Linked DNA regions of Asanoa ferruginea. The main gene of each other region encodes a partner of the protein of the gene in region 2 in a complex. Links are inferred from orthologs where the notes say so. Each region holds a gene or a part of one and is shown on either strand. Other genes may lie near its edges.

Region 1 (14,150 bases), 7.4 Mb from region 2 along the record:
CGGATGCCAGCTGAGCCACTGGTTCGGACCCCAGTCGAACTGCTCCTGCTCCAGGTTGGCCGGATGACCGTCGATCTCGACCGTCGAACTCTTGTTGGGCACGGACGCGTTGTCGGACTGGCCCCGGTCGGCGCCCCGCCACATCGACACCCGGCCGCTGACCTGCACGTCGCCCGACATCATCTGGACGTCGATCTGCTCGACCCCGTCGTGGCTGGTCCAGCCCACCGCCTGCACCGGCAGCGGCGCCCACGGCACCGCGAACCGCAATACCGTGGGATCCTCGCCGACCAGGTCAGGGCGGGCCGCGGCGCCCAGCTCACCGTAAACCGCCGGCAAGACCGGCACCGTGTCCCAGCTTGTCGGCCCGTTGCCAGAGCCGTCACCGGTCACCACCGCCGGGCCGCCGCCGCCCGTGTTGACCAGCAATGATGCCGCGACCACGCCGGCCACCCCGGCACTGACCACCGCGTAGGCGGCGTGCCGGCGGCGCTTGCGGGCCCGGCCGGCGGCGAGCGCGCCGGCGAGCAGGGCGTCGGCGTCGACGGGCCGGTCCGCACGCTCGTGCATCAGCCCGGAGAGCTTGTCCTCGATCATCATGGCTTGCTCCTCATCGGGAGAGCGGAGGGAAAACCGGCGGGACCGACCTTCGCGCGCAGCGCGGCGATCCCGCGCATCACGTGTGTCCGGACCGTGACGGCCGAACAGCCCAGGATCTCCGCGATCGCCGCGTCGTCGAGATCCTCGTAGTAGCGCAGCACGAGGGCCGCCCGCTGCCGCGCCGGAAGCGCGGCCACCAGTTGCCACAACGCGTCGCGGTCGGCACTGTCCACACCGGAGGGAGACGCGGGCAGGGCGTCGACGCCGGCCAGCGATATCTCCCGCCGCCGCACCGCCCGCCGCCACCACGAGTTGCGCGCGTTGACCAGCATCCGACGCACGTAGCGGTCGGGATCGTCGGCGCGGGCGATCCGGGCCCAGCGGGGATAGGCCTTGGCCAGGACCTCCTGCACCAGGTCATCGGCGCGGTGGTCGTCGGCCAGCAGCAACCGCGCCAGGCGGACCAGGGCGGGGCCCCGGGTGAGCACGTACTCCTCGAACGTCACGCCCAACAGACGCCAAGCGCAGCCGCCGCGTTGACATCAACGCCCGGAAACCTTGCCCAACCGCCACGGCTAGGCCGTGGCCTGAACAACTAGTGGAAGAAGTGCCGGGCCCCGGTCAGATACATGGTCACGCCCGCCGCCGAAGCGGCCGCGATCACCTCGTCGTCACGGATCGAGCCACCCGGCTGCACGACCGCCCGCACCCCGGCGTCGGCCAGGATCTGGAAGCCGTCCGGGAACGGGAAGAACGCGTCGGACGCGGCGACCGAGCCCGCGGCCCGGTCGGCACCGGCCCGCGACACCGCCAACCGCGCCGAGTCGACCCGGTTGACCTGGCCCATGCCGACCCCGACCGACGCGCCGTCGTGGGCGAGCAGGATCGCGTTGGACTTCACCGACCGGACGGCCCGCCACGCGAACGCCAGGTCGGCCAGCACGTCGGCCTCGGCCGGGGTGCCCGCGACCAGGCGCCAGGCGGCCGGGTCGTCGCCCGGCGCGTCGATCGCGTCGCGCATCTGCACCAGGACGCCGCCGGTGATCGGCTTCCACTCGGCCGGCAGCGGCGCGAACACCGGCGCCTTCAGCAGGCGGATGCTCTTCTTGCGGCTCAGGATGTCGAGCGCACCATCGGCGAAGGCCGGCGCGACCAGCACCTCGGTGAAGATGTCGGCCACCTGGGTCGCCATCTCCACGCTCACCTCGCGGTTGACCGCGATCACGCCGCCGTAGGCCGACACCGGGTCACAGGCGTGCGCCTTGCGGTGCGCCTCGGCCACGTCGTCGCCGACCGCGATGCCACACGGGTTGGCGTGCTTGATGATCGCCACCGCGGGCGCGTCGAAGTCGTGCGCGGATCGCCAGGCCGCGTCGGCGTCGACGTAGTTGTTGTAGGACATCTCCTTGCCGTGCAACTGCTCGGCCTGGGCGAGCCCGGCCGGCGCCGCCGGGTTGGCGTAGAGCGCGGCCTGCTGGTGCGGGTTCTCGCCGTAGCGCAGCGGCGTCTCGACGTGCAGGGTGAGCCCGGCGAACGTCGGCCAGTCGGCCGGCGCCACGGTGGTCGCGAAGAACTCCGCCACCGCCACGTCGTAGTCGGCGATGTCGGCGAACGCCCGGGCCGCCAGCGCGCGCCGCTCGGCCAGCGTGAAACCGCCAACGGCCAGAGCATTCACGATGCCGGGGTACGCCGCGGGCGAGGTCACCACGGCCACCGAGGCGTGGTTCTTGGCGGCCGCGCGTACCATCGCCGGTCCGCCGATGTCGATCTGTTCGATGCACTCGTCGACCGTCGCGCCCGACGCGACCGTCTCCTGGAACGGGTAGAGATTGGACACCAGCAGCTCGAACGGTGCGATATCCAGATCGGACAGTGCCGCGACGTGGCTCTCCAGCCGCGTGTCGGCGAGCAGCCCGGCGTGCACCCGGGGGTGCAGGGTCTTGACCCGCCCGTCGAGCACCTCGGGGAAGCCGGTCAGGTCTTCCACCCGGGTGACCGGCACACCGGCGGCCGCGATGGCCGCGGCCGTCGAGCCGGTCGACACGATCTCCACGCCGCCGGCGTGCAGGGCGGTCGCGAGCTCCGCCAGCCCGGTCTTGTCGTAAACGCTGACCAGGGCTCGCCGCAGCGGACGCCGCGCTTCGTCGTTCACGGGATGGTGACCTTTCTTCCGGTGATGGTCCAGCCCTCGCGGACCAGGCGGCCGACGTTGTCGACGAGCTGGCGCCGTTCGGCGACCTTGATCCGCTCGGTGAGCGTGTCCTCGGTGTCGTCGTCGAGGACCGGCACGGCGACCTGGGCGACGATCGGTCCGGTGTCGACACCCGCGTCGACGAAGAACAGCGTCGCGCCGGCCAGCTTGACCCCGTAGTCGAGCGCGTCGCGCGGCCCGTGGATGCCGGGGAACGCGGGCAGCAACGCGTTGTGGGTGTTGAGGTAGCGGTCGCCGAACGCGGTGAGGAAATGGGTGCCGACCAGCTTGAGGAAGCCGGCGGAGACGACCAGGTCGGGCTTGTGCTGGGCGACCCGGTGGGTCAGCGCGACATCCCAGGCGTCCCTGGTGGGGTGGTCTTTCACCCGTTCGACGAAGGTCGGCAGCCCGGCGGCGGCCGCACGCTCCAGCCCGGCGATGTCGTCGCGGTCGGCGCCGACGGCCACCACCGCCGCGCCGTAGCCGGGATCGGCGCAGGCATCGAGCAGGGCAGCCAGGTTGCTGCCGGAACCGGAGATCAGGACCACGATGCGAGCGGGCGCGGGCACGTAGGTAGACACTACCGGCCGGCCGGTCCACCCCCTGCCACCGGCCTTGACGCAGTGATGATCTTCCAGGAATATCTGCTGGCCAACTACCCTGGAAGGACTCCTTCGTGAGCAACCCCTACCCGCCGGAGGGCTACGGGCCGCCCGGTTATGGCCCGCCCGCCCAGCCGCAGAACACGCTCGGGCTCGTGTCGATGATCCTCGGCATCATCTCGATCCCGCTGTCCTGCTGCCGCGGCATCGGCCTGGTCTTCGGCATCGCCGCCATCGTGCTCGGTTATCTGGGCAAGCAGAAGGTGGCGCAGGGCCTGGCCAACAACGGCAGCCAGGCGCAGGCCGGTTTCATCTGCGGCATCGTCGTTGCCGGCCTCGGCCTCCTGCTGATCATCCTGACGGTCGTCCTCAACGTCGCCCTGCCCGGCAACTGATCCAGCGTTCCGGGTCCTCGCGAGGCAGGCCGAAGGCCTGCCTCGTGGATCACGGTGGTGCTCCGGCGAGGTCCAGGCGGCGTCCGGGCGTGCGCGGAGAGTGGTCGGATACCGGTGTTGTATCTGGCCGGTCTTCGCGTGCGGTCGGACGTCGTCTGGGCCCGGCGGAGTGCCGCCTTGGTCCACGAGGCAGGCCTTAAGGGCCGGCGAGGGCCCGGGTCGCGGCGGCGCCGACCGTGGCGCCGATCGTCACGACGATCGTGCCGGCCAGCGCGACCTGCCAGGCCACGGGTCCCATGTCGACCAGCAGCGGCCCGCCGACCGAGCCGCGGGAGACCTGCGCGGCCAGGCCGAGCAGCAGCCCGGCGACCGGCCCGCCGACCGCGGCGGCACCGACCAGGGCACCCCACGAGCGGTCGCGGCCGTAGCGGTCGCCGGCCCGCAACCGGAGCACCCGGCGGGCCAGCAGCCAGCCGGCGATCATGCCGGCCAGCAGCGGCAGCGCGAGCAGCAACGCGCCCAGGCCGCCGACCGGACCTTGCGGAATCCCGGCGGCCAGCGGCACCGGCAGCAGCGAACCGACGTCGACCTCGGTGGTCCGCACGGTGGTGTCGACACCCACCGCGAAGCCGGGACCGAGCAGGTAGGCGGCGGCCCAGACGGCGGCGTTCGGCGCGTAGGCCAGGCAGATCAGCGTGATGCCCACCTGGCCGGCGACCCCGGTGCGGTAGGCGCCGAGCACGTCGGCGGCGTCACCACCGCTGAGCGCGACCGAAAGCCCGGCCATCGCGGCACCGGCGCCGAGCACCAGGACCGCGCCGACCACGCCGGTGCGGATCCCGTCGCGCAGCACCGGCCGCATCCGGACCGCGGTGACCCGCAGGGCTCCGGTCACCCGCAGCGCACCGACCAGTGCCGCGACCGTGCCGAAGACGGTCAGGTTGAGGAACGCCCGCAGCGCGGAGACCTGCATCCCGGGCTGGTCGACGAGCAGCGCGGCGGCCGTGCCGACCACGCCGTAGCCGAGTCCGACGGTGAGCGCCACGGTCGCGGCCTGCAACGGTGACCCGCGCTGGGCGATGCCGTAGGCGCGGCTGGTGTGCACCCCGGCGCGGGCCACCCGCCAGGCGGCGAAGACGGCGACGGCGAGGGGCGGAAGACCGAGCGGACCCAGAGACGTGCCCAGGGGTACGCCGTGCGCGAGCAGCCAGCCGGCCAGCCCGGCGCGGGTGGCCCCGCCGAGTTCGCTGACCCCCGCGGTGAGCTGGGCCAGGGTGAGCGCGACGGCGACCGGCAGGAACGAGACGGTCGCGGCGAACAGGGCGGCGACCGAGCCGGCGATCAGCAGCGGCGCCCGGCCGGCGTCGCGCGGCGCCGGTCGCTGGCGGGGCAGCCGGACCGTCTCGCGGTTGCCCACGTCGATCCGCTCGGTGATCCGGTTGTCCGGCTCCGGCTGGAGATCAGGTTCGGGCTCCGGTGCGCGGCGCAACGGCGGGTCGTCGTGGCGCGGCAGGTCGAAACCGATCGCCGATTGGTCCGTGCCCATGCCGGGGATCGGGCCCGCCGGCGGGTCCCGCTGGTCGTCGGCGGCCGGGGACTGGCCGTCGGGGGTCGGACTGCGCATCGCCGCCTACTTTTTCACGCCTGCCCCACCGGCCCGGCGCGACACCACGGACATCGATCATCGCGTCAAGCGGCGAAAGCGGACAACCTTCGTAAAGTAGGGGATAACATACGGCGAACCATGTAATCGGTCCGAACGACCGGGAGGCGTCGTATGACCGCCGAGTATCCGCCCCGCGGGCAGGAGCCGGACGAGCCGCAGCACGGCTCGACACCGCCCGGCGCCGCCGGCTCCGGGCCGCCCGGGCCGCCGTCGGATCCCACCTACGGGCCGAGCGGACCGACCGGGCCGTCATACCCACCCGGCGGCCCGGTGACGCCGGGCACCCAGCCGGACCCACCGGGTGCCTACCCCTCGCCGCCCGGCAGTCCCGCGGGCTACCCGGGCGAGCCGGCCAACTACCCCGGCCAGGAGGCCGGCTACCCGTCCTACCCGCCACCGGGTCAGGAGCCGCCGCCGGGCGGTGGCTATCCGCCTCCCGCGGGCTACCCGCCGGGTCAGGAGCCGCCCTACGGCCCACCCGGCGGCTATCCACCGGGCCAGCAGCCGCCACCCGGCTACGGGCCGCCGGGATACCCGCCACCGGGCGGCGGCGGAGGCGGTCCGGGAGGTCCACGGGGGCCGGGTGGGTTCGGTGGGCGTTACGGCCGCTCCGGCTGGGGCGCGCAGGACCACACCACGTTCTGGGGCGCGCTCGGCATCGTGATCGGCCTGATCTGCTGCGGCGTCCTGGGCATCATCTTCGGCATCCTGTCGCTGCGCGATGCCCGCCGGTTCGGCAAGTCGCAGCTGCTCGGCTGGCTGGCGATCGGGCTCAGCGTGGTCAACATCGTGGCCAGCCTGGTGCTCAACTTCACCCGGCAGTACCCGGGCGTCTACTACCACTGACAGCAGTACGGGGGACGGCAGTGCGCCGTCCCCCGTACTCCATCGTGGTCTTAGCCGTTCTGGATGACGTCGCGCATCAGTCGCGCGGTCTCGCTCGGCGTCTTGCCGACCCGCACCCCGGCCGCCTCCAGCGCCACCTTCTTGGCGTCGGCGGTGCCGGACGAGCCCGAGATGATCGCGCCCGCGTGGCCCATGGTCTTGCCGGGCGGGGCGGTGAAGCCGGCGATGTAGGCGACCACCGGCTTGGTCACGTTCTCCTTGATGAACGCGGCCGCCCGCTCCTCGGCGTCGCCACCGATCTCACCGATCATGACGATCGCGTCGGTGTCGGGGTCGTCCTGGAAGGCGGCCAGCGCGTCGATGTGCGTCGTGCCGATCACCGGGTCGCCGCCGATGCCCACGCTGGTCGAGAAGCCGATGTCGCGCAGCTCGTACATGAGCTGGTAGGTCAGCGTGCCGCTCTTGCTGACCAGGCCGATCCGGCCGGCGGGGGTGATGTCGGCGGGGATGATGCCCGCGTTGGACGCGCCGGGCGAGGCGATGCCGGGGCAGTTGGGCCCGATGATCCGGGTCTTCTGGCCCTTCTCGACGTTGTAGGCCCAGAACGCGGCGGTGTCGTGCACCGGCACGCCCTCGGTGATCACCACGGCCAGCGGGATCTCGGCGTCGATCGCCTCGACCACGGCGGCCTTGGTGAACTGCGGCGGCACGAAGATGACCGACACGTCGGCGCCGGTCTCCTTGATCGCGTCGGCGACCGACGCGAAGACCGGCAGCGAGGTGCCGTCGAAGTCGACGGTCGTGCCCGCCTTACGCGGGTTGACGCCGCCGACGACGTGGGTGCCCGCGGCCAGCATGCGCCGGGTGTGCTTGGAACCCTCGGAGCCGGTCATCCCTTGCACGATGACCTTCGAGTCCTTGGTCAGCCAGATTGCCATCTTCAGACCCCCGCAGCCGCGAGTTCGGCGGCGCGCTCGGCCGCACCATCCATTGTGTCTACCCGCTCGACGAGCGGGTTGGCCGCGCCGCCGAGGATCGCGCGACCGGCCTCGGCGTTGTTGCCGTCCAGGCGGACGACCAGCGGCTTGGTGACCGCCTCGCCGCGCTGCTCGAGCAGCGCCAGCGCCTGGATGATGCCGTTGGCGACCTCGTCGCAGGCGGTGATCCCGCCGAAGACGTTGACGAAGACGCTCTTCACGCTCGGGTCGGAGAGCACGATCTCCAGGCCGTTGGCCATCACGGCCGCGCTCGCGCCGCCGCCGATGTCGAGGAAGTTGGCCGGCTTGACGCCGCCGTGCCCCTCGCCCGCGTAGGCGACCACGTCGAGGGTCGACATGACCAGCCCAGCACCGTTGCCGATGATGCCGACCTCACCGTCGAGCTTGACGTAGTTGAGGTCCTTGGCCTTGGCGGCCTGCTCGATCGGGTCGACCGCGCTCTGGTCGACCAGCGCCTCGTGGTCGGGGTGCCGGAAACCGGCGTTCTCGTCCAGGGTGATCTTGGCGTCGAGGCAGAGCACCCGGCCGCTGGCCACCTTCGCCAGGGGGTTGACCTCGACCAGCGTGGCGTCTTCGGCGACGAACGCCCGCCACAGCTTGATCGCGATCTCGATGATCTCGTCGGCAACCTCGGCCGGGAACTGCGCCTTGGTGACGATCTCCCGCGCGGTCGCGACGTCGACGCCCTTGTTGGGGTCGATGGCGACCTTGGCGACCTTGTCGGGGGTCTCCACGGCGACCTGCTCGATGTCCATGCCGCCGGCCACGCTCGCGATGCACAGGAACGTGCGGTTGGCGCGGTCGAGCAGGTAGGAAAAGTAGTATTCCTCGACGATGTCGGCGGTCTCGGCCAGCATCACCTTGTGGACCGTGTGGCCCTTGATATCCATCCCGAGGATGTCGGTCGCCCGGGCAACCGTCTCCTCCGGCCCCTCGGCCAGCTTGACGCCGCCGGCCTTGCCGCGGCCGCCGACCTTGACCTGAGCCTTAACGACCACGCGGCCACCGAGCCGTTCGGCGATCGCGCGGGCCTCCTCGGGGGTCTCGGCGACACCGCCGGCGAGCACGGGGAGCCCGTGTCGCTCGAAGAGATCGCGCCCCTGGTACTCGTACAGGTCCACGTTTACGCGTCCCGTCCTCGTCTCCGCGGCGCACCCTTGCGCCGCGCCCATTCTGGTGTTTGACAGGAGCCTATCCACGCCGGCGGCGGCGGCAACCCGGCCGGGTCGCGGGTGTGCGGCACTCCACAGGGGGCCCGGGTCCGGAAATTTCTGAGATGGCGCGTAACCGCCGGATAAGGGCGTCGTTGACTTCAGTGTCGGCACGCAAGCGACAAAGCCGGCGAAGACGGCCGATGCCCTGTCGGTCGAGGGGTGGCGGCGGGGCATCGTGCATAGAGAGGCCGGGCGTGTGAGGGGTGCGTCCGGCCTCTCCCTTAACTAACTGACTGGTTGAGCGACGTTTTCCCGCACCCAGTCGACGATGGTCTGGGTGGCCGCGCCCGGCGTGAAGATCTTTGCCACGCCTATCCGCTTAAGCTCGGGAATGTCGGCTTCGGGAATGATGCCGCCACCGAACACCACGATATCGGCGGCGCCGCGGGATTCGAGTAGTTCGAGAACCCGCTTGAACAGCGTCATATGCGCGCCGGACAGCACCGATAGGCCGACCGCGTCGGCATCTTCCTGGATGGCGGTCTCGACAATCTGCTCCGGTGTCTGGTGCAGACCGGTGTAGACGACCTCCATGCCCGCGTCACGCAACGCGCGCGCGACAATCTTGGCGCCACGGTCGTGCCCGTCCAGGCCGGGCTTGGCGACCACCACCCGCACACGTGAGCTCATCGGTCCTCCACAGGGCTTCATTGCCTGAACGAACGGTAACCCGGTCAAGCCCTTAGGGGCGACACCGGGCTCGGCGTGCCACATAACAATAAGTAATGCTCAATGTGACAGAGAGCTATTAACGAGGCTCCCCACAAAAGGTTACGAAATCAGGCATTCCCGTGCGGGCGGTCGGACTTAATGTCCGCGAAACGCTCGTCCAACTTGAGAGTCGCTTAAGGGTTGGTTACCGTGTCCCACGGCTGCCAATCCGTTCCCCCCGGAAAGGCACTGCGGATCACCGGCGTTCACCCCCCGTGACAAACGCCATGACCGCCCAAGCTGTTCCGACAACGGAGGGTGTGCGTGCGCCAGCGCTTGTCGTCTGAGAAGGACCGATATCGCGGTCGGCGACGCGTCCCTACCCCGCCTCGCAGCCGTTACGCGATCGTCGTCACCGGTGCGTTCGTCGGAGCGGGCGTGGTCGCCCTCGGCGCCAGCGCGATGCCCGACGCCAAGACTGTCGACCCCCAGGTCCTCGCCGGCCTGCACGAAACCGGTGTCGACAACGCTCTGCACGAGCGCGCACAAGACGCCACCAAGGCCTCGCGGTCCGAGCGCTCGCCGAAGCTGGAGACCTCGCTCGCCGAGTCTCCCGACGTCTGGCAGCTCCCGCTCTCCGGCTACACCTTCACCACCCCCTATGGCATGCAGGGCGACGAGCTGCACGCCGGCATCGACCTGGTCGCGCCCGAGGGTGCGCCGTTCTCCGCCGTGCACGCCGGCGTCGTCAAGGAAGCCGGCTGGATCGGTGGCTACGGCATGGCCGTGATCATCGACAACGGCGACGGCAGCGAGGTCATCTACGCCCACGCGCGCCAGCTCCTCGTGCAGAAGGGCCAGCAGGTCAAGGCCGGCGACATGATCGGCCTGGTCGGCAGCACCGGCCACTCGCGCGGGCCGCAGCTGACCATCGAAACGCAGGTCAATGGCGAGTCCACCGACCCGATCCCGTTCTTCAAGGAGCGCGGAGTGGACATCCAGCTACAAGTGGACTCAATCTACGGCTGAGTAGCCGCCCCTGCACCCAGGGTGCTGTCCACCGAACCGCCCGTCGCCAACGCGATGGGCGGTTTTTTGGTGCCCCTGACCAGGCAAAGTTTCCTGCGCCACAGCCGCCGGTGTGACGGCGGCCACTCCGCTGGGCGGAACCCGTACCGGTGTGTAGCGGGCCAGATCGGGACATAGCCGCCCTCACTCAGCGTGGCCATCACCACGGCGTACGCATGGCCGTCGCTGGGCTGAATGCGGCTCGTACCAACATTTGCCGGTCCGTGCCGCACAACCACGGAGGTTCCCCCTCGTGCAATCGAACTACCCGTACGACCCGCAGCACCGCGAGCCCGAGTCCCAAGCTCAGGACGCGTTTACCGAGCCGACGCCCCGGTCGCCGCTCGGCCTGCGCGACCGAGTGCTCTCGAGCTTCGCCGGGCGCGGTCGCGTGGTCGCGCTGGCCGCCGTGGGCCTGCTCAGCCTCGGCATAGCGGGTGGCGCCATCGCTACTGTCGGTAACGACAAGTCGGAAACCCCCGATACGATCGCCGTGGCCGACCAGCAGGCCCGGGTCGACGCGCTCAGCCGAGCCGACCGCTCCGCCCGCTCCCCCCTCGCGGTTCCCACCGTGAACCCCACCACCGCGAGCGCCACCCCCAAGGCCTCGCTGAAGCTCGCACCGCCCAAGGCGGTGGCCAAGCCCCCCGCGGTCAAGAAGGTCGCGCCCAAGGCGACGAAGAAGGCCGCTCCGAAGAAGGCCGGCCCAGTCATTTCCAACGCCGGCTGGACCTCCCCGATGCCGGGCTCCGACGTCACGTCGTGCTTCGGCATCCGCTGGGGCGTCCCGCACCAGGGCATCGACTTCGCGATGCCGGAGAACACGCCTGAGCTCGCCGCCGCCGCGGGCACCGTGTTCGCCGCCGGCTGGAACTACACCGGCTACGGCCTGTCCGTCGTGATCGACCACGGCGACGGCATCTTCACGCACTACGCACACATGAACGCCGCCGCCGTCGAGGTCGGCCAGACCGTCAAGGCCGGTCAGGTCATCGGCTACGAAGGCTCGACCGGCGACTCGACCGGCCCGCACCTGCACTTCGAGGTGCACCAGGGCATGTGGAACCAGATCGACCCGGCGCCGTTCCTGAAGGCCAAGGGCGTGCCGATCGTCGGCTGCTGAACTGCCATCCCCCCGGTAGATGGTGGGCCCGGTCCGTTAATCGGACCGGGCCCCCGTCAGTTTCAGAGCTTTTCGACCGGGGCGTGCCGGAGGACCAGCCACATGGTCTGGTCGCCGAAGTCGATCTGGGCCCGCGCGTTGGGGCCCTGACCTTCGACGGCCAGGACCCGGCCGAGGCCGTAGCGCTGGTGGTTGACCCGGTCGCCGACCGCCACCTTGGGCGCCTGGCGCAGCTCGCTGGCCGTCGAGAGCTTGCTGGCGTCGATGCCGAGCCGCTGAGCCAGGGCCGCGGCCTTCGGGGTGCCACCCGAGAAGCCGCCACCGCGGGCCGCGCCGCCGCTCGGTGACGTGGTCGACCGGCCGCCCACGCCGCCGCCGCTGCCGGACCACGACGTGTAGGCGCCTTCGGTGCGCTCCCAGCGGACCAGCTCTTCGGGCAGCTCGGCGACGAACCGGGAGGTCGGGTTGTAAGACGGCGCACCCCAGGCCGAGCGGGTGACCGCACGGGAAAGGTAGAGCCGCTGGCGGGCCCGGGTGATGCCGACGTAGGCCAGCCGGCGCTCTTCTTCGAGCTCGGTGTTGTCGCCGAGCGCGCGCATGTGCGGGAAGACGCCGTCTTCGAGGCCGGTCAGGAAGACGATCGGAAACTCGAGGCCCTTGGCGGTGTGCAGCGTCATCAGGGTGACCACGCCCTGGTGGTCGGGGTCGTCGGAGGGCACCTGGTCGGCGTCGGCGACCAGCGCGACCTGCTCAAGGAAGCCGGCCAGGCTGGCCTGCTCGTCGTTGCCCTCGACCCGCTCGGTGAACTCGCGGGCGACGCTGACCAGCTCCTGAAGGTTTTCCACCCGGCCGGCGTCTTGCGGGTCGGTGCTCTCCTCGAGCTCGGCGAGGTAGCCGGATCGGGTCAGCGCCGCCTCGAGCACCTCTTCGGGCGGGGCCGTGTCGGACAGCTCGCGCAGGCCCTCGAGCAGGCCGACGAAGTCGCCGATGCCGTTGAGCGCCCGGCTGGAGATGCCCGGCGCGTCGCTGGCCCGGCGCATCGCGGCGCCGAACGAGATGCGGTCGCGGGTGGACAGCGCCTCGATCGCGCCCTCGGCCCGGTCGCCGATGCCGCGCCGCGGCGTGTTCATCACGCGGCGGATGCTGACCGTGTCGTCGTCGTTGACGATCGCGCGGAGGTAGGCCAACGCGTCGCGGACCTCGCGCCGCTCGTAGAAGCGGACGCCGCCGACCACCTTGTAGGGCAGGCCGACCCGGATGAAGACCTCTTCGAAGACCCGGGACTGCGCGTTGGTGCGGTAGAACACGGCCACGTCGCCGGGGCGGGCCTCGGTGTCGTCGGTCAGCCGGTCGATCTCGCGGGCCACCCAGTCGGCCTCGGCGTGCTCGGTGTCGGCCACGTAGCCGACGATGCTCTCGCCGGGGCCCTGATCGCTCCACAGGCGCTTGGGCTTGCGCGACGGGTTGCGGGAGATCACCGCATTGGCGGCGTTGAGGATGGTCTGGGTGGAGCGGTAATTCTGCTCCAGCAGGATCGTGCGGGCGTTGGTGTAGTCGCGCTCGAACTCGAGGATGTTGCGGATCGTCGCGCCGCGGAACGCGTAGATCGACTGGTCGGCGTCGCCGACCACGCACAGCTCGGCCGGCTCGACGCCCTCGGTGCCGGAGACCAGCTCCTTGATGAGCTGGTATTGCGCGTGGTTGGTGTCCTGGTATTCGTCGACCAGCACGTGCCGGAAGCGCCGCCGGTAGGTCTCGGCGACGTGTGGGTGCGACTGGAACAGGTGCACCGTCGTCATGATCAGGTCATCGAAGTCGAGCGCGTGTGCCTCTTTGAGGCGGCGCTGGTAGAGCGTGTAGGCCTCGGCGACGGCGCGCTCCATCGGGCCCTTGGCCCGGTCGGCGAAGGTCTCCGGGTCGACCAGCTCGTTTTTCAGGTTGGACACCTGCGCGGCCAGGCCGCGAGCCGGGTGGCGCTTGGGGTCGAGGTCGAGCTCGCGCGCGACGAGCTGCATCAGCCGGCGCGAGTCGTCGGCGTCGTAGATCGAGAACGTCGACTTGAGACCGGCGTGGTCGTGCTCGGCCCGCAGGATGCGCACGCAGGCCGAGTGGAACGTGGACACCCACATCAGCCGGGCGCGCGGGCCGACCAGCGCCGCCACCCGCTCCTTCATCTCGCCGGCGGCCTTGTTGGTGAACGTGATCGCGATGACCTGGCCGGGATGCACGTCGCGGGCCGCGAGCAGGTAGGCGATGCGGTGGGTCAGGACCCGGGTCTTGCCCGAGCCGGCGCCGGCCACGATCAGCAGCGGTGACCCGGCATGGGTCACCGCGTCGCGCTGTGGGCCGTTGAGGCCGGACAGCAGCGCCTCGGGGTCGAGTTTGGGGCGCGCGGGCCGGCGCGGCTGGTCGCCGTCGGGCGCGGGCACCGCGGCTTCGCCGCCGTCGGACATCGGGATTTCGAAGAGAGCACGCATCGCACCGCGAAGTCTATTCCGACCGTCCGACAACTTCCCGGCTCCCCAACGGCAGGTCCGTGCGCCTATCCGACACCGTGTTGTCATCGATGGACCTCTGGTGTCTTGTCGACCGAAAGAGAACGATGACCTTGTCGCGTCCCCTCGTCCGGGTGACGCCCCCCTCGATCACACAGGAAGTGACATGCCGATCACGAGTCGACCTGGCCGCTTGCTGCGCTACCTCGCAGCCCCGGCCCTCGCCCTGGGGGTGATCGTCGCCCTGCCCGGTGCGGGCGCCTCCCCCGCGGCGGCCGCACCCGCGCTGACGCCCGTCTCC
Region 2 (14,041 bases):
GTGTCGCGTCCGCGTGGATCGGCCCGGTCGGCGGGCCGCCCGCCTACGCCCGGCTCGCCGACGCCACCCACTACGCCGCCAGCACGATGAAAGTCGGCGTGCTGGTCGCCCTGCACCGGGCCGCCGCGGCCGGCCACCTCGACCTCGACGCACCGATCACCGTCCACAACAGACATCCCTCGGCCGCGCCGAACGCAGAGCCCTACGGCAACGATCCGGCCGAAGACGCCGACGCGACCACCTGGGCGCTGCTCGGCGGCACCAGCACGGCGCGGGCACTGGCCCGGCAGATGATCGTGCGCTCCGGCAACCTGGCGACCAACCTGTGCCTGGGCGCGGTCGGCCTGCCCGCGGCGCAGGAGGTGTGGCGGCTCGCGGGCGCGACCCACAGCGTCACCGCGCGCGGCATCGAGGACGACGCCGCCCGCCGCGCCGGGATCAGCAACCTGGTCACCGCGGGCGACCTCGCCGCCCTGTTCGGCGCGATCGTCGCCGGCGACCTGGTCCCGGCCGGCGCCCGCGCCGAGGTGCTCGCGCTGCTGGAGGCCAACGAACACCGCGACGACCTGGTCGCCGGCCTGCCCGAGGGCACCCGGGTGGCACACAAGAACGGCTGGATCACGGGGGTACGGCACGGCGCCGGCGTCGTGTTCCCGGCCGACGCGCCGCCGTACACCGTGGTGGTCTGCACCTCGACCACCCTGACCGACGACGCGGCGTGCGCGCTGGTCGCGGGCGTCTCGGCGGCGGCCTGGCGAGCGCGTTAGGCCTCCAGCAGTCGCTCGCGCAGTGAGGTGACCATGGCGTCGTCGATGCCGAGAGCGTCGCGCAGGTAGCTGTCCATGTCGCCGTGCCGCTTGGCGACCTCGTCGTAGGCCGCGTCCAGGTAGGAACCGCGGGCCTCCAGCACCGGCCGGATCGCGTCGAGGTCGAGGCCCGGCCGGCGGACCAGCATCGCCCCCATGATCGACTCGTTGACGCCGTCGGCCAGGTCATTGGTGCGCAAATAGTCGGCGCGGATCGCGTCCTTGTCGACGCCCAGGGCGGTCAGCAGGATCACCGAGAGCCAGCCGGTGCGGTCCTTGCCGGCGCTGCAGTGGTAGAGCAGCGGCAGGTTGCCGGGCTCGGCCACCTCGCGCACCGCCCGGGTGAACGCCTCGGTCGCGACCGGTGACGCGACGAACCAGCGGTAGATCGCCTCCATCGCGCCGGTGGTGCCCTCCCGGGCCAGCGCCTCGTAGGCGGCCAGGTCGTGCCCGAGCATCACGGCCGAGACGTAGGTGAAGACCGGGTGCGCCGGGTCGTGCACCGGGATGTGCACCACCCGCGGCTCGCCGACCAGCCGGTCCGGCGGCGCGACCTCGATCTCCGACGCCGCCCGCAGGTCGACCACGCAGGCGATGCCGAGCTTGCCCAGCGTCGGCAGGTCGTCGTCGACCAGCCGGCCCAGCCCGCTGGCCCGGATCAGGGCACCGGCCCGCACCAAGCGCCCCTCGGCACCCACGAATCCGCCCAGGTCACGGGCGTTCGGCGCGCCCGTCAACGACCACTCCGCCGTCATACCTTCGCCTTCCGCCGCCCACAGGTCCTCCGGATAGGGTGCCGCACATGACGATCGAGGATGTGAGGACCCACCGGGTACGCGCGCCACTGCACACGCCTTTCGTGACGGCGCTGCGCCGGGCGACCTCCGTGGAGACGCTGATCGTCGAGATCGTCGACGGCGACGGCCGGTCCGGTTTCGGCGAGGCGCCGCAGGTCTGGCAGGTCACCGGGGCGTCGCTGGCCGGTTCCGAGGCGTGCGTCATGACGATGCTGCGGCCGCTGCTGATCGGGCGCGACCCGGACGACCTGGTCGCCCTCTGCCGGGCGACCGCGGGCGCCGTCGCGGGCAACGAGACCGCCAAGGCCGCGGTCGACGTCGCGCTGCACGACCTGGCGGCGCGCCGGCTCGGCGTACCCCTGGCGCGGTTGCTCGGCGGCAGCACCCGGCGGGTGCCCACGGACGTGACGCTGACCGCGGCCGACGAGGTCAGCGTCGCCGACTCGGCGCGCTTCCGGGTCGCCGAGGGCTTCACCGTGCTCAAGGTCAAGGTCGGCGCCGACCCGGCGACCGACCTGGCCCGGATCCGCGACGTCCGCGCCGCCGCCGGCGCCGCGACGCGCATCCGGCTCGACGCCAACCAGGGCTGGACCGCGAAGGAGGCGGTACGGATCATCCGCAGCGCCCAGGACGCCGGTGCCGATCTGGAGCTGGTCGAGCAGCCGGTGGACCATCGCGACATCGAGGGCCTGCGCTGGGTCACCGACCGGGTCGACGTGCCGATCCTCGCCGACGAGTCGGTCTACGGGGTCCGCGACCTGGTCACGGTGATCCGCAACCGGGCGGCCGACATGGTCAACGTGAAGCTGGCCAAGTGCGGCGGCCTCGCGCCCGCCCGCACGCTGCTGGCGCTGGCCGAGGCGCACGACATGGGCACGATCGTCGGCACGATGATGGAGAGCGCGGTCGGCGTCGGCGCCGCCGCCAGCCTGGTCGCCGCCTGCGGCACCACCGCGGTCCCGGACCTCGACGCCGCCTGGTGGCTGGCGTCGTCGCCGGTGATCGGCGGCCTGACCTATGAGGCATCGACGGTCGTGCTGCCAGACGCGCCGGGCCTCGGCCTCACGCTGCCCCCGTCGGCCAACGGCGCCGCCCCACGCTGATCGTCCGAAATCGGTCAATGGGGTTTGCGGCCGAGGATCTGGACGGTCGGCCCGTCGGGGTCGGCCGAGCGGTCAGAATGAAGGAGAGTTCCAGCGGGTGATTGAGCACCGGCGAAGAGTTTCGTAGCCTGGCTGAAGGGGTGGGGACCCCGTCGGCGGTGCGGACGGGGGGCGGGCGACGATGCGAGCGGACAGGCAACGGGCGGTGCGGGCAGGCAGTGACGCGATGGTGCGAGTGGCCGTCGCGACCCTGTGGTCCACACCCGACGCGGTCCGTCCGATCGACAGCCGCGCGCTCGGGCGCACCGCCGACATCCCCTCCTGGGTGGCGTCGATGTCCGTCGAGCAGCAGATCGGCGAGGGCGTGCTGAGCCAGTTGCTGCTGGGCGAGCGGGTCCGGGTCGACGAGGTCCGCGATGACGGCTGGGCCCGCGTCGTGGCGCTTCAGCAGCCCGGCGTCCGTGACCGGCGTGGCTACCCGGGGTGGATCCCGGATGCGCAACTCGCTCCGGCACCGGCTCCCCCTTCGGTCGACGACACCACCCTTGTCGTCGACGCGACCTCGACCGACCTGCGGGTCTCACCGGGTGGGCCGGTGGCCGTGGCCAACGTGGTGCTGGGCACCCGGCTGGTGCTCACGGGTGTCGCCGTCTCCGGCTGGCTGCCGGTGCGCGCGGTCGATGGCGACGAGCCGCACTGGGTCGCGGCCGCCGACGTGGTGACGTTCGACGGCGACGGTGGGCAGCCGGCCGCCGCGCTCGATGTGGCGTCACGGCTGCAAGGGGTGCCCTATGTCTGGGGCGGGCTCTCGGCGTACGGGATCGACTGTTCCGGTCTGGTCCATCTGTCCTGGCGCCGGTTCGGGGTGACCCTCCCCCGCGACGCCGCCGACCAGGCCGCGGCGACCCGGTCCGTGCCGCTGGGCTCCGAGCGGGCCGGTGACCTCTACTTTTTCGCGCGTCCCGGCCGTCGCATCCACCACGTCGGCATCGTGACCGGTCAGCCGGGGCGGATGCTGCACGCCTGCTACACCCAGCGGCGGGTGGTCGAGGAGCCGATGTCGGAAGCGCGGGCGGCGACCCTGGTCGCGGCGCACCGGGTTGGCTGAGCTCCCGGGAATGCCCGGCGGGGGTCCGTGGTTGACGTATTTGTCGGTGTGTTCAGTGTCCCCGGGCCTCACCTAAATTGCCTTCGCGGAATACCGTTCGGCTGGAGCCGCGTCGCGCCACTCGCCGAGAGGCGACCTGCACACCGACATGAGAACGCCGCCCCGGCATAGCTGCCGGAGCGGCGTTTCTGTTTCTGCGCTAGCTGCCCACGCTGGTCAGCTCGCGCTCTTTGCGTTTGTCCCGGGCCGATTTGGCCAAGCTCGCCACCGTCGCTATCAGCAGGGTTCCGAGGATGACCGAGAGCGACAGCCAGATCGGGATGTGCGGTGCCCAGCTGATGTGCTCGCCGCCGTTGAGGAACGGCAGGTTGTTGTCGGCCAGCGCCTCGAGCACCAGCTTCACGCCGATGAACGCCAGCACCACGGCCAGGCCGATGTTGAGGTAGACCAGCCGGTCGAGCAGGCCGCCGAGCAGGAAGTAGAGCTGGCGCAGGCCCATCAGCGCGAACACGTTGGCGGTGAAGACCAGGTAGGGCTCCTTGGTCACGCCGAAGATGGCCGGGATCGAGTCGAGCGCGAAGATCAGATCCGTGGTGCCGATCGCGATCATCACGACCAGCATCGGGGTGAACAGCCGCTTACCCATGCTGTCCCGGGTGGTGATCTTCGCTCCGTCGAAGTCGCGAGAGAAGGGCACGGCTCGCCGTACCCACCGGATCACGATGTTTTCCTTGAACTCTTCTTCGCTCGGCTCGCCCTGACGCGCGAAGTTGATCGCCGTGTAGACCAGGAACGCGCCGAAGATGTAGAAGACCCAGGAGAACTGGCTGATCAGCGCCGAACCCGCGGCGATGAAGGCGCCACGCATCACCAGCGCCAGGATGATGCCGACGAGCAGCACCTCCTGTTGCAGATGCCGCGGCACCACGAACCTGGTCATGATGATCACGAAGACGAACAGGTTGTCGACGGAGAGGCTGTATTCGGTCAGCCAGCCGGCATAGAACTCGCCGGCGAACACGCCGCCTGAGGTGAGCCACAAGCCGAGACCGAACAGCAGGGCGAGCCCTACATAGATCGATACCCAGATCGTCGACTCTTTGATGCTCGGCTCGTGGGGTCGGCGACCGATGATGAACAGGTCGGCCAGTAGGACCGCGACCATCACGATCAAGGTGATGGCCCAGACGAGCGGGGACACGTGCAAAGCAGGCGCGTTCAAATAGACCTCCGGCAGGCACACGACTATCGCCGTCAGGCGACGTGCAGGGTGGTGACTGTCGGGAGGTCTCTTCCACCACCGGGCCCAAGGCCTTGGTGACCGACGCTGCCGGGTGGACGCCCAGCTGACGCTGGACGACTGCCGTGTTGACGACAACGCCGCGGGGGAATACTCCCCTCCTCTGCGCACCATTGTCACCCATCACATGCCGATTTGACACATCGACCAGCACAAGTCACCCGTGATCTTGGTGAACATGACACACCGCGTAGTGCATCCTAGGATGTTTCGGTGCCTCCTGGCCGATCATGGGAGGCTCTCTCGCATGATCCTCGAGGTTGCGCTGATCGACATCCGGCCGGGCGAGGAGGAGGCGTTCACCGCCGCCTACCGGACCGCACACACCCTGGTCAGGGGCACGCCGGGCTTCCGTTCCATCCGGATGACCCGCGGCGTGGAGTCGCCGTCACGGTTCGTCCTGCTCGTCGAGTGGGACACGGTCGAAGCGCATCTGGAGAACTTCCGGGAGACGGACCGCTTCACCCAGTGGCGCGGCCACATCGGGCCCTACTTCGCCTCTCCCCCGGTCGTCGAGCACTTCACCGACATCTCGACCGACGCCTGACGTGGTTTAGCCCATCAGGGTGGTGACGTAGGCGTCCAGCCGTTCCTCCACGGCTCGGGTCGTCAGATCGGTCCTGCCTGCCTTGCGCCATGGCCGCGCCACGAACTCCAGCTCCTCGGAGAAGGCCAGCGCGTCGCGGACCAGCCAGTAGAGCCGCTCGCTCTTGGCTTCGGCCAGGACTCCGCCGGCCTCCTCGTAGGCCGCGGCGAAGGCCAGGCCCCAGGTCGGGCCGTGCAGGAGCGCGAGATTGGTGGAGGTGTGCGCCACGTCGAGGTCTGCCGGGCCCCAGGAGGTGCCTGCCCAGTCGACGACGCCGGTGATCCGAACCTGCTGCGACCCTTCGGCGTCGAACAGCACGTTGCCGGGTTGGAAGTCTCGGTGCAGGAATCGCCCTTGGTAGCGCGGCGCGGGGCTGCGGATCACGTCGATCGCGGCGGCCCAGGTGGCCGCGTCGGCGCCCTGCGGAGTCACGACGGTGTCGGCGGTCGTCAGGGTCACGTATTTCCTGGGCCGCTCGGCAGGTCGCAACGCGTGTATCGCCACGAGTTGACGGGCCAGCAGCGGGACCCGCGTCGCCAACCCCTCGTCGTCGAGGACCGTCCGGCCGGGCAGATGGGTCATCAGCAGCGACGGATACTCGCAATGCTCGGCTGTGGGGTCGACCGCGACGAGTGCCGGAGCCGGCACGCCGGTGCCCGGGAGCAGGGACAGGGCGCCGGACTCGCGGGTCAGCAGATCCTCGGCGTAGCCCAGGTAGAACGGGTCGACGTAGCTCCGCAGCACCAGGTCGCGCGTGCTTGCGTCGCGCGTGCTTGCGTCGCGCGTGCTTCCGTGGCGCGTGCTTCCGTCACGGGTGCTTCCGTCGCGCGGGCTTCCGTCGCGCGGGCTTCCGTCGCGCGGGCTTCCGTCGCGCGGGCTTCCGTCGCGCGTGCTTTCGTCGTGCCTGCCGACGGTCAGCTTCCGCACGTCGGCGGTGATGCCGCCGTGCAGCACTTCGGTCCTGACGATCCGTTCGCCGACCTCCAGGTGCCGGTTCACCCAAGCCACCGTCAACGGCAGGACAGCCGCCGCCTCATCCTGGTCGGTCACCGTGCCACCTCATCATGGGAACGGCCGCACGCGCCTGGGATATCTCCGGCGAGGTTGCTCGGGCGCGGCATCGGAGCATCCCACCTCCGAGTTGGCGTCTCTCTCTTCACGCGTATCGGCGGCCTCAGGCAACAGCAGCGGCGGGTGAGACGAGGTCGCGGATGTGCCGCAGGCAGGGCTTGCCGTGCATGTGGACCTCGCCGGTGGGGGTGAAGTCGTTGCGGCGGAGCACCCCGAGCGAGCCGGCGTTCGTCAGGGCCGCGACGGCGGTCAGGCGGTGCAGCCCGTAGCTGTCGCGGGCCAGTTCGCAGACCTGGCCGACCGCGGCTGTCGCGACGCCGCGGCCGGTCGCGTGCTCGGCGAGCCGGAAGCCGAGTTCGGCCGTGCCGTCGGCGACGTCGAACAGGTTGAAGCGACCGAGCACGTCGCCGGCTTCGTCGACCAAAACGTGGAGGTGGTGCTCGCCGGCCGCCTGCTCGGCGAGCAGGGTCGCGTGGCGGGCGTCGAACTCGGCGAAGTAGTCGTCGCCCCGGTCGGAGATGAAGCGCGCGAAGTAGGCGCGGTTCTCGCGCTCGAAGCGCAGCAGGGCAGTGGCGTGGCCCGCGTCGAGGCGCTGAAGCTCGGGCATCGCGCCATCGTAAAGGTGACCGGCGTTCGCCGATATGTGATTAGGTGTCCGGCGTGACGCAACGGGTGGCGCTCGTGACCGGGGTGAGTCGGCGCATCGGCATCGGCGCGGCGGTCGCCCGGCGGCTGGCCGCCAGTGAGCATCGCCTGCTGTTGAGCGGGTTGCCCTCCTATGACGACGAGCAGCCCTATGGCGGCGATCCCGACGGCATCGCGGCGATCATGGCGGAGTTGGGCGCGGGACCGCATCACTACGCCCCCGCGGACCTGACCGACCCCGACGCGCCCGGCGCACTGGTCCAGGACGCGGTCGAGCGCTTCGGTCGGGTCGACACCCTGGTCGCCGTGCACACCTATTCGACCGGCAACACCTTCGGTGCACTCGACGCCGCGGAGATCGACCGGCACCTGGTCGTCAACATCCGCGCCACGATGTTGCTGGTCGAGGCGTTCGCGGCAGCACACGAGGCCGGCGCCGGGCGGGTGGTGCTGTTCTCCAGCGGTCAGCGGCTGGGTCCGATGATCGGCGAACTGCCCTACGCGGTCAGCAAGGCCGCCGTGGAAAGCCTGACCCAGCAACTCGGCACGACCCTGATGCGCCGCGGCATCACGATCAACTGCGTCAACCCGGGACCGACCGAGACCGGCTGGGCGTCGGCCGACACGCAGACCGCCGTCGCCGAGCTGTTCCCCGGCGGGCGCTGGGGCACCCCCGACGACGCGGCCCGCCTCGTCGCCTGGCTCTGCTCCCCCGACGCCGGCTGGGTCACCGGCCAGGTGATCGACTCCGAGGGCGGCTTCAACCGCTACGGCTGAGGGCCCGTCAGCTCCCGTCGATGGCGGTGCCGCGGCTGAGGGCCCGTCAGCTCCCGTCGATGGCGGTGCCGCGGCTGAGGGCCCGTCAGCTCCCGTCGATGGCGGTGGCGCGGCTGAGGTCCGCCCACTTCGCCAGCTCCGCGGTCTGTTCGGCCAGCACGGCACCGATCGATTCGACGGCGTCGGCGCCCAGGGCCAGGCGGAGCGGTGGATCCGGTGCGTCGAGGACGGCCAGGATCGCGCGGGCCGCCTTGGCCGGGTCGCCGGGTTGGCTGCCGTGGGTGCCCAGATATTCGCGGGTAGGGCCGACGGTGGCCGCGTAGGCCGGGTGTGGCTCGGAGACGTAGGCGGCGTCCGGACCGAACAGGCCCGTGCGGAAAGAGCCCGGCTCGACGATCAGGAACCGCACCCCGAAGTCGACCTCCTGCCGCAACGCCTCGGTGAGACCTTCCAGCGCGAACTTCGTGGCCGAGTAGGCGCCGAAGCCGGGTCCGCTGTATTTCCCGCCCACGCTCGACATCTGCACCACCGTGCCCCCGCCGGCGTGGCGCATGTGCGGCAGCACCGCCCGGGTCAGCGCCGCCGGGCCGAAGAAGTGCAGCTCGAACAGGTAGCGCAACTCGTCGTCGGTGGTCTCCTCCAGCGCGCCCACCTGCGTACGGCCGGCGTTGTTGACCAGCACGTCGATCCGGCCGAACCGGTCGGCCACCTCGTCGACGACCGCCGCGCACCGGGTTGTGTCGGTGACGTCGAGCGCGACGGCGTGCACCCGGCCCGGGTGAGCGGCCGCGAGATCGTCGAGGCGGTCGGTGGTGCGGGCGGCACCCACCACGGTGTCGCCGCGAGCCGCCGCCTCCTCCGCGATCGCCCGGCCGAACCCGGAGGTCGCCCCGGTCACCAGCCAGACCCGCGTTGCATTGCCAGCCATCAGATCCCCCGATCCATCAACACGCCACGACCCACCATCGCACCCACCGCCCGGCGACGGGCCAACATCCACACGGAGGTAGTCGCCGTCGGATCGGAGCGGTCAGCGCCGGACCGGCGCGAAGTCGCCGTCACCATTGCGGTCACCGCCGGAAACGACGAGGGGGCGTCGCCGTCAGATCGCCGCGGTCAGCACCGGGAACGGCGCAGGGGTCGCCGTCAGATCGGAGCGGTCAGCGCCGGACCGGCGCGAAGTCGCCGTCAGCACAGCGGTCACAGCCGGAAACGGCGCGGAGAAGTCGCCGTCAGATCGCGGCAGTCACCACCGGCGACCGGCGCAGCGCAGCCGCCGTCAGGTCGCGGCCGTCAGCGCTGGGCCAAGGGCGGGGACCCGGGCGGGGGTCGCGCCGGCGAAGGCGCGGAAGTCGCGGATCAGATGGGCCTGGTCGTAGTAGCCCGCGTCGGCCGCGACCGTGGCCCAGCCGACCGACGACGCCCGGGCGGCCTGGGCGTGGGCGCGCTCGAAGCGCACCAGCCGGGCCAGCACCTTGGGCGGCAGGCCTAGCTCCCGACGGAACATCGCCCCCAGATGGCGGCGGCTCCAACCGGTGGCCGCGGCCAAAGCCTCGACCGGGACGGCGCCGCCCGTCGTGCGCAGCTGACGCCAGGCGCCGGCCAGCCGCGGGTCTGGTGGTGGCGTCGCCGACAGGCGGGCGCCGAAGGCCTGGTCGAGGAGTGCGAACCGCTCGCCCCAGCCAGCCGCGGCGCCCAGCCGAGCGGGCAGGGCGCGCAGGTCGCGCAGCGCGGCGCCGTCGAGGTCGGAGAGGGCGACGACCCGGTTGGCGACCTCGCCGAACGGGCGGCCCAGGATGCGGGCGGCGACCAGCGGGTCGAGCATCACCTGGACGCCCTCGGCCTGGCCGGGTGCGGTGACCGTGTCGACGTAGGTGTCGGCCAGGCCCGCCGCGAAGGACGCGACCGAGGTCGCGCCGCCGGCCGGGCCGCGTGGGTCGTGCACGTCGAGCGAGGCGCCCCAGCCGATCACCAGGACGCAGCGGGAGACCGCCACCTCGCGGCGGGCGAGCGGTGCCGTGGCCCGCTCGGCGTAGCCGACGTAGGGGCCGACGGCCCGTCGGAGCGCGGCACCTGGCGCTCCGACGGTGTAGGCGGTCATTTGACCCCGGCCACGTCCATGCCGCGGAGTTCCTTCTTGAGCTCGTGGACCTCGTCGCGGATCCGGGCGGCGAGCTCGAACTGGAGCTCGCGGGCCGCGGCCAGCATCTGGTCGTTGAGGTCCTGGATGAGCCGAGCCAGGTCGTGGCGGGCCATGCCCTCGCGGGACGGACGGGCCTCCGCGGCCTTGCCCCTCGAGCGGGTCTCCGGCACCGGGCCCTTGCCCCTCGACATCTGCCGGCCACCACCGCCGACGGTCGCCGGGCCGAGGGCGCCCTCGGTGTCGGCGGCCTCGCGGTAGATGTCGTCGAGGATGTCGTGGATCTTCTTGCGGAGCGGCTCGGGTGAGATGCCGTTGGCCTCGTTGTGCGCCACCTGCTTCGCCCGCCGGCGGTTGGTCTCGTCGATCGCCTCGGCCATCGACGGGGTCATCTTGTCGGCATACATGTGCACCTGGCCGGAGACGTTTCGCGCCGCGCGGCCGATGGTCTGCACCAGCGACCGGCCGCTGCGCAGGAAGCCCTCCTTGTCGGCGTCGAGGATCGACACCAGCGACACCTCGGGCAGGTCGAGACCCTCGCGCAGCAGGTTGATGCCGACCAGCACGTCGTAGTCGCCCTTGCGCAGCTCGCGCAGCAGCTCGACCCGGCGCAGCGTGTCGACCTCGGAGTGCAGGTAGCGCACCCGGATGCCGTGCTCGAGCAGGTAGTCGGTCAGGTCTTCGGACATCTTCTTGGTCAGCGTGGTGACCAGGACGCGTTCGTCGCGGTCGGCGCGCACCTTGATCTCGTGCATCAGGTCGTCGATCTGGCCCTTGGTCGGCTTGACCACGACCTCGGGGTCGATCAGGCCGGTGGGCCGGATGACCTGCTCGACGAACTCGCCGCCGGCCTCGCGCATCTCCCACGGCCCGGGGGTCGCGGAGAGGAAGACCATCTGGCCGACCCGGTCGAGGACCTCGTCGAACCGCAACGGCCGGTTGTCGGCCGCGCTCGGCAGCCGGAAACCGTGCTCGATCAGGAGCCGCTTGCGGGACGCGTCGCCTTCATACATCGCGCCGATCTGGGGCACCGTCACGTGTGACTCGTCGATGACCGTCACGAAGTCGTCGGGGAAGTAGTCGAGCAGGCAGTAGGGCGGGTCGCCGAAGGTGCGCCCGTCGATGTGCATCGAGTAGTTCTCGATGCCGTTGCAGAAGCCGACCTGCCGCATCATCTCGATGTCGTAGGTCGTGCGCATCCGCAGCCGCTGCGCTTCGAGCAGCTTGTTCTGCCCGTCGAGCTCGGTCAGCCGCTCGGCCAGCTCGCTCTCGATCCGCCCGATCGCCCGCTCCATCCGCTCGGCGCCGGCCGCGTAGTGCGACGCCGGGAAGATCATCAGCTCGTCGACCTCGCGGATCACGTCGCCGGTCAGCGGGTGCAGGTAGTAGAGGTTTTCGATCGTGTCGCCCCACAGCTCGACCCGGACGGCGAGCTCCTCGTAGGCCGGGATGATCTCCAGCGTGTCGCCCCGGACCCGGAACGTGCCGCGGGTGAACGACATGTCGTTGCGGGTGTATTGGATGTCGACGAGCCGGCGCAGCACCTTGTCGCGGTCGATCTCGGCACCGCGCTTGAGGTGCACCGACTGGTCGAGGTATTCCTGCGGGGTGCCCAGACCGTAGATCGCCGAGACGGTCGCGACCACCACCACGTCGCGGCGGGTCAGCAGCGACATCGTCGCCGAGTGGCGCAGCCGCTCGACCTCTTCGTTGACCGACGAGTCCTTCTCGATGTAGGTGTCGGTCTGCGGAATGTAGGCCTCGGGCTGGTAGTAGTCGTAGTAAGAGACGAAATATTCGACGGCGTTATTGGGCAGCAGCTCGCGGAACTCCTTGGCGAGCTGGGCGCACAGGGTCTTGTTGGGTGCGATCACGAGGGCCGGCCGTTGCAGGCGCTCGATCAGCCAGGCCGTCGTCGCGCTCTTGCCGGTGCCGGTCGCGCCGAGCAGCACCGTGTGCCGGTCGCCCTGACGCACCCGACGCTCAAGATCGTCGATGGCAGCCGGCTGGTCGCCGGCCGGCTTGTAATCGCTGACGACCTCGAACCGGCCGTCGGTGCGGGGGATGTCCAGCGTCATGCCCATAAAACTACGTCGGGGGTACGACATGTTCCCACGCGCCAACTCCCCGTAGGTGATCGGCTTCAATATTGTCATTGTGTGGGATAGGTCACCGCGCTACCGTTTGAGCGTAGGCCGCTCGCGGCGGCCGACCGGGAGCAATGACCGGGCCTCCACACCGGCCGGTCATCCCCGGCGCTGTGGTTGCAGCCCCGGCACATCGTCGGCGTGCGCACCCGACGCGGTCGCGCGATGCGCAGACCGGCCGCCGCGAGCGCCCTGACCTCACCAGTCGCAAAGGGCGCTGCCAACACTCCCGATATACGTCACCTCTGCCACTTTCAGCCGTTCAACCACGCGTGACCCTTTCCCGTCGTCCAGCCGAACGGCGCCGCGTTGTCGCGTTGGTCGTGCTCTCCTGCCTCTCCCTCGGCTCGATCGCCGGCCTGGTCGGCGGCATGGTCTCCTGCGCACCGGAGAAGCAGGCCGTGCAGGCCCGGCCGCTGTCCGCGAGCGAGGCCAGCCGCCTCGGCGACATGCGGGTCACCAACTACCGCGACGAGCGCGCCGGCCTGCACGCCACCTGGGGCGACGGCGACGCCCAGGTCCGCGTCGCCGGCTGGGTCGACTGGAAGAAGGGGCTGTCCTACCTGCGGGTCGGTGGGCCCGGGGCCGGCGACATGCGGGGGCTGCTCCAGTCCGTACCCGGTGTGGTGGCGACCCGTTCCGCGACGCCCGGTGAAGCGGCCGAGGAGGCCAACCCCGCGCAGTCGACGGACGCCACCAAGCCGGCGCCGCCGGTGGCCGAGCCGCCCGCCACCCCGCCGGCCGACGGCTGGCAGGTCCGGACCTGGTCAGCGTCGGGCAAGACGGCCAAGCCACTGGACGCGTTCCTGTCGCTCGTGTTCGTCATGGCCAGCACCAAGCCCGACCCCGCGGACCTGCTGGCAAAGACCGAATCGCGGTGGATGGGCCAGGAACGCATCGGGGGTACGACGGTCGACGTGCTCCTCGGCCCGGCAGTGCCACCCCAGCCGTTCCCGACCGCCACCCCGCCGGCCGCCAAGCCGAAGAAGTCCCAGCCGAGCTCCGCCGAGCCGAGCACGAACGGGTCGACCACCGACCAGCCGAACGGCGACGCGCCGAACGGCGGCCAGCCGACCGCCGCCGACCAGGCCACGGACGACACCACCCGCCAGCCGGAACGCGCGAAGGCCACCGAGAGCGCCGCTCCGGCGACGGCCACGGCGAGCCCGAGCCCGGCGCGCACCGCCCCGCCGACCGCCCTCAGCGAACTCGGCGGCACCGTTCGCTATTGGCTCGACAGCGGCGCCAAGCTCCGCCGCTTCGAGGCGCTGCTGCCGGGCAACCTGTCCGTACGCGCCGACCTCGACCGCGAGAACCGCCCCGACCTCACGGCCGTCGCCGCGTTCGGCGGTGCCCCGATCACGCCGCGCGCCCCGAGCAAGTCGGAGGCCGCCCTGCTGGCCAAGATGCGCCAGCGCAGCCTGGAGCGCGGCGGGGCCCGGCTCACCATCGCCGTCCCGACGGTGCCGACGGCCAACCTGCGCGGCGGCGGCTGGGTGGACTGGACCTCGACGGTGGCCTACCTGGCCGTTTCCGACACCGCGAAGCCGACCGACGTGGC

What was found.
Region 1: the proteins of uvrB (region 2) and pcrA are in contact, whole or in part, in a crystal structure (PDB 7EGT), measured with the Thermus thermophilus proteins. The link is inferred for Asanoa ferruginea from one-to-one orthologs. Residues at the interface, in WP_096411307.1 of Thermus thermophilus: Glu23, Leu25, Arg26, Asp27, Gly28, Glu29, Arg30, Phe31, Arg55, Glu326, Asp327, Phe328, Glu379, Ser382, Gln383, His398, Gly400, Arg401; in WP_096412145.1 of Thermus thermophilus: His654, Arg656, Phe657, Gln666, Asp668, Glu669, Lys680, Arg681, Leu682, Ser683, Lys685, Tyr686, Ala687.

Annotation. Positions count from the first base shown.
Region 1 is NZ_QUMQ01000001.1:1,217,812-1,231,961, forward strand. What follows is about bases 11,125-14,150. They hold pcrA (DNA helicase PcrA), read right to left. Parts: upstream 13,832-14,150; coding sequence 11,417-13,831; downstream 11,125-11,416. Other genes in these bases: DFJ67_RS44320 (M23 family metallopeptidase), read left to right, coding at 11,125-11,354; DFJ67_RS06015 (bifunctional metallophosphatase/5'-nucleotidase), read left to right, coding at 14,016-14,150. In the rest of the region: DFJ67_RS05950 (hypothetical protein), read right to left, coding at 1-600; DFJ67_RS05955 (SigE family RNA polymerase sigma factor), read right to left, coding at 597-1,106; purH (bifunctional phosphoribosylaminoimidazolecarboxamide formyltransferase/IMP cyclohydrolase), read right to left, coding at 1,196-2,752; purN (phosphoribosylglycinamide formyltransferase), read right to left, coding at 2,749-3,360; DFJ67_RS05970 (hypothetical protein), read left to right, coding at 3,468-3,788; DFJ67_RS05975 (cell division protein PerM), read right to left, coding at 3,985-5,412; sucD (succinate--CoA ligase subunit alpha), read right to left, coding at 6,351-7,238; sucC (ADP-forming succinate--CoA ligase subunit beta), read right to left, coding at 7,241-8,419; icmB (coenzyme B12-dependent isobutyryl CoA mutase small subunit), read right to left, coding at 8,738-9,142; DFJ67_RS06000 (M23 family metallopeptidase), read left to right, coding at 9,488-10,192; more of DFJ67_RS44320, read left to right, coding at 10,485-11,124. UniProt on the Escherichia coli protein: A helicase with DNA-dependent ATPase activity. Unwinds DNA duplexes with 3'-5' polarity. Translocates on single-stranded DNA with 3'-5' polarity. Initiates unwinding more efficiently from a nicked substrate than double-stranded DNA.
Region 2 is NZ_QUMQ01000001.1:8,583,265-8,597,305, forward strand. What follows is about bases 9,852-12,768. They hold uvrB (excinuclease ABC subunit UvrB), read right to left. Parts: upstream 12,412-12,768; coding sequence 10,291-12,411; downstream 9,852-10,290. Other genes in these bases: DFJ67_RS40070 (AraC family transcriptional regulator), read right to left, coding at 9,852-10,294; DFJ67_RS40080 (hypothetical protein), read left to right, coding at 12,753-12,768. In the rest of the region: DFJ67_RS40020 (serine hydrolase), read left to right, coding at 1-767; DFJ67_RS40025 (tyrosine-protein phosphatase), read right to left, coding at 764-1,561; DFJ67_RS40030 (mandelate racemase/muconate lactonizing enzyme family protein), read left to right, coding at 1,609-2,706; DFJ67_RS40035 (C40 family peptidase), read left to right, coding at 2,933-3,814; DFJ67_RS40040 (TerC family protein), read right to left, coding at 4,014-5,021; DFJ67_RS40045 (antibiotic biosynthesis monooxygenase family protein), read left to right, coding at 5,362-5,661; DFJ67_RS40050 (phosphotransferase family protein), read right to left, coding at 5,668-6,750; DFJ67_RS40055 (GNAT family N-acetyltransferase), read right to left, coding at 6,875-7,378; DFJ67_RS40060 (SDR family oxidoreductase), read left to right, coding at 7,432-8,193; DFJ67_RS40065 (SDR family NAD(P)-dependent oxidoreductase), read right to left, coding at 8,279-9,121; more of DFJ67_RS40070, read right to left, coding at 9,473-9,851; more of DFJ67_RS40080, read left to right, coding at 12,769-14,041. UniProt on the Escherichia coli protein: The UvrABC repair system catalyzes the recognition and processing of DNA lesions. A damage recognition complex composed of 2 UvrA and 2 UvrB subunits scans DNA for abnormalities.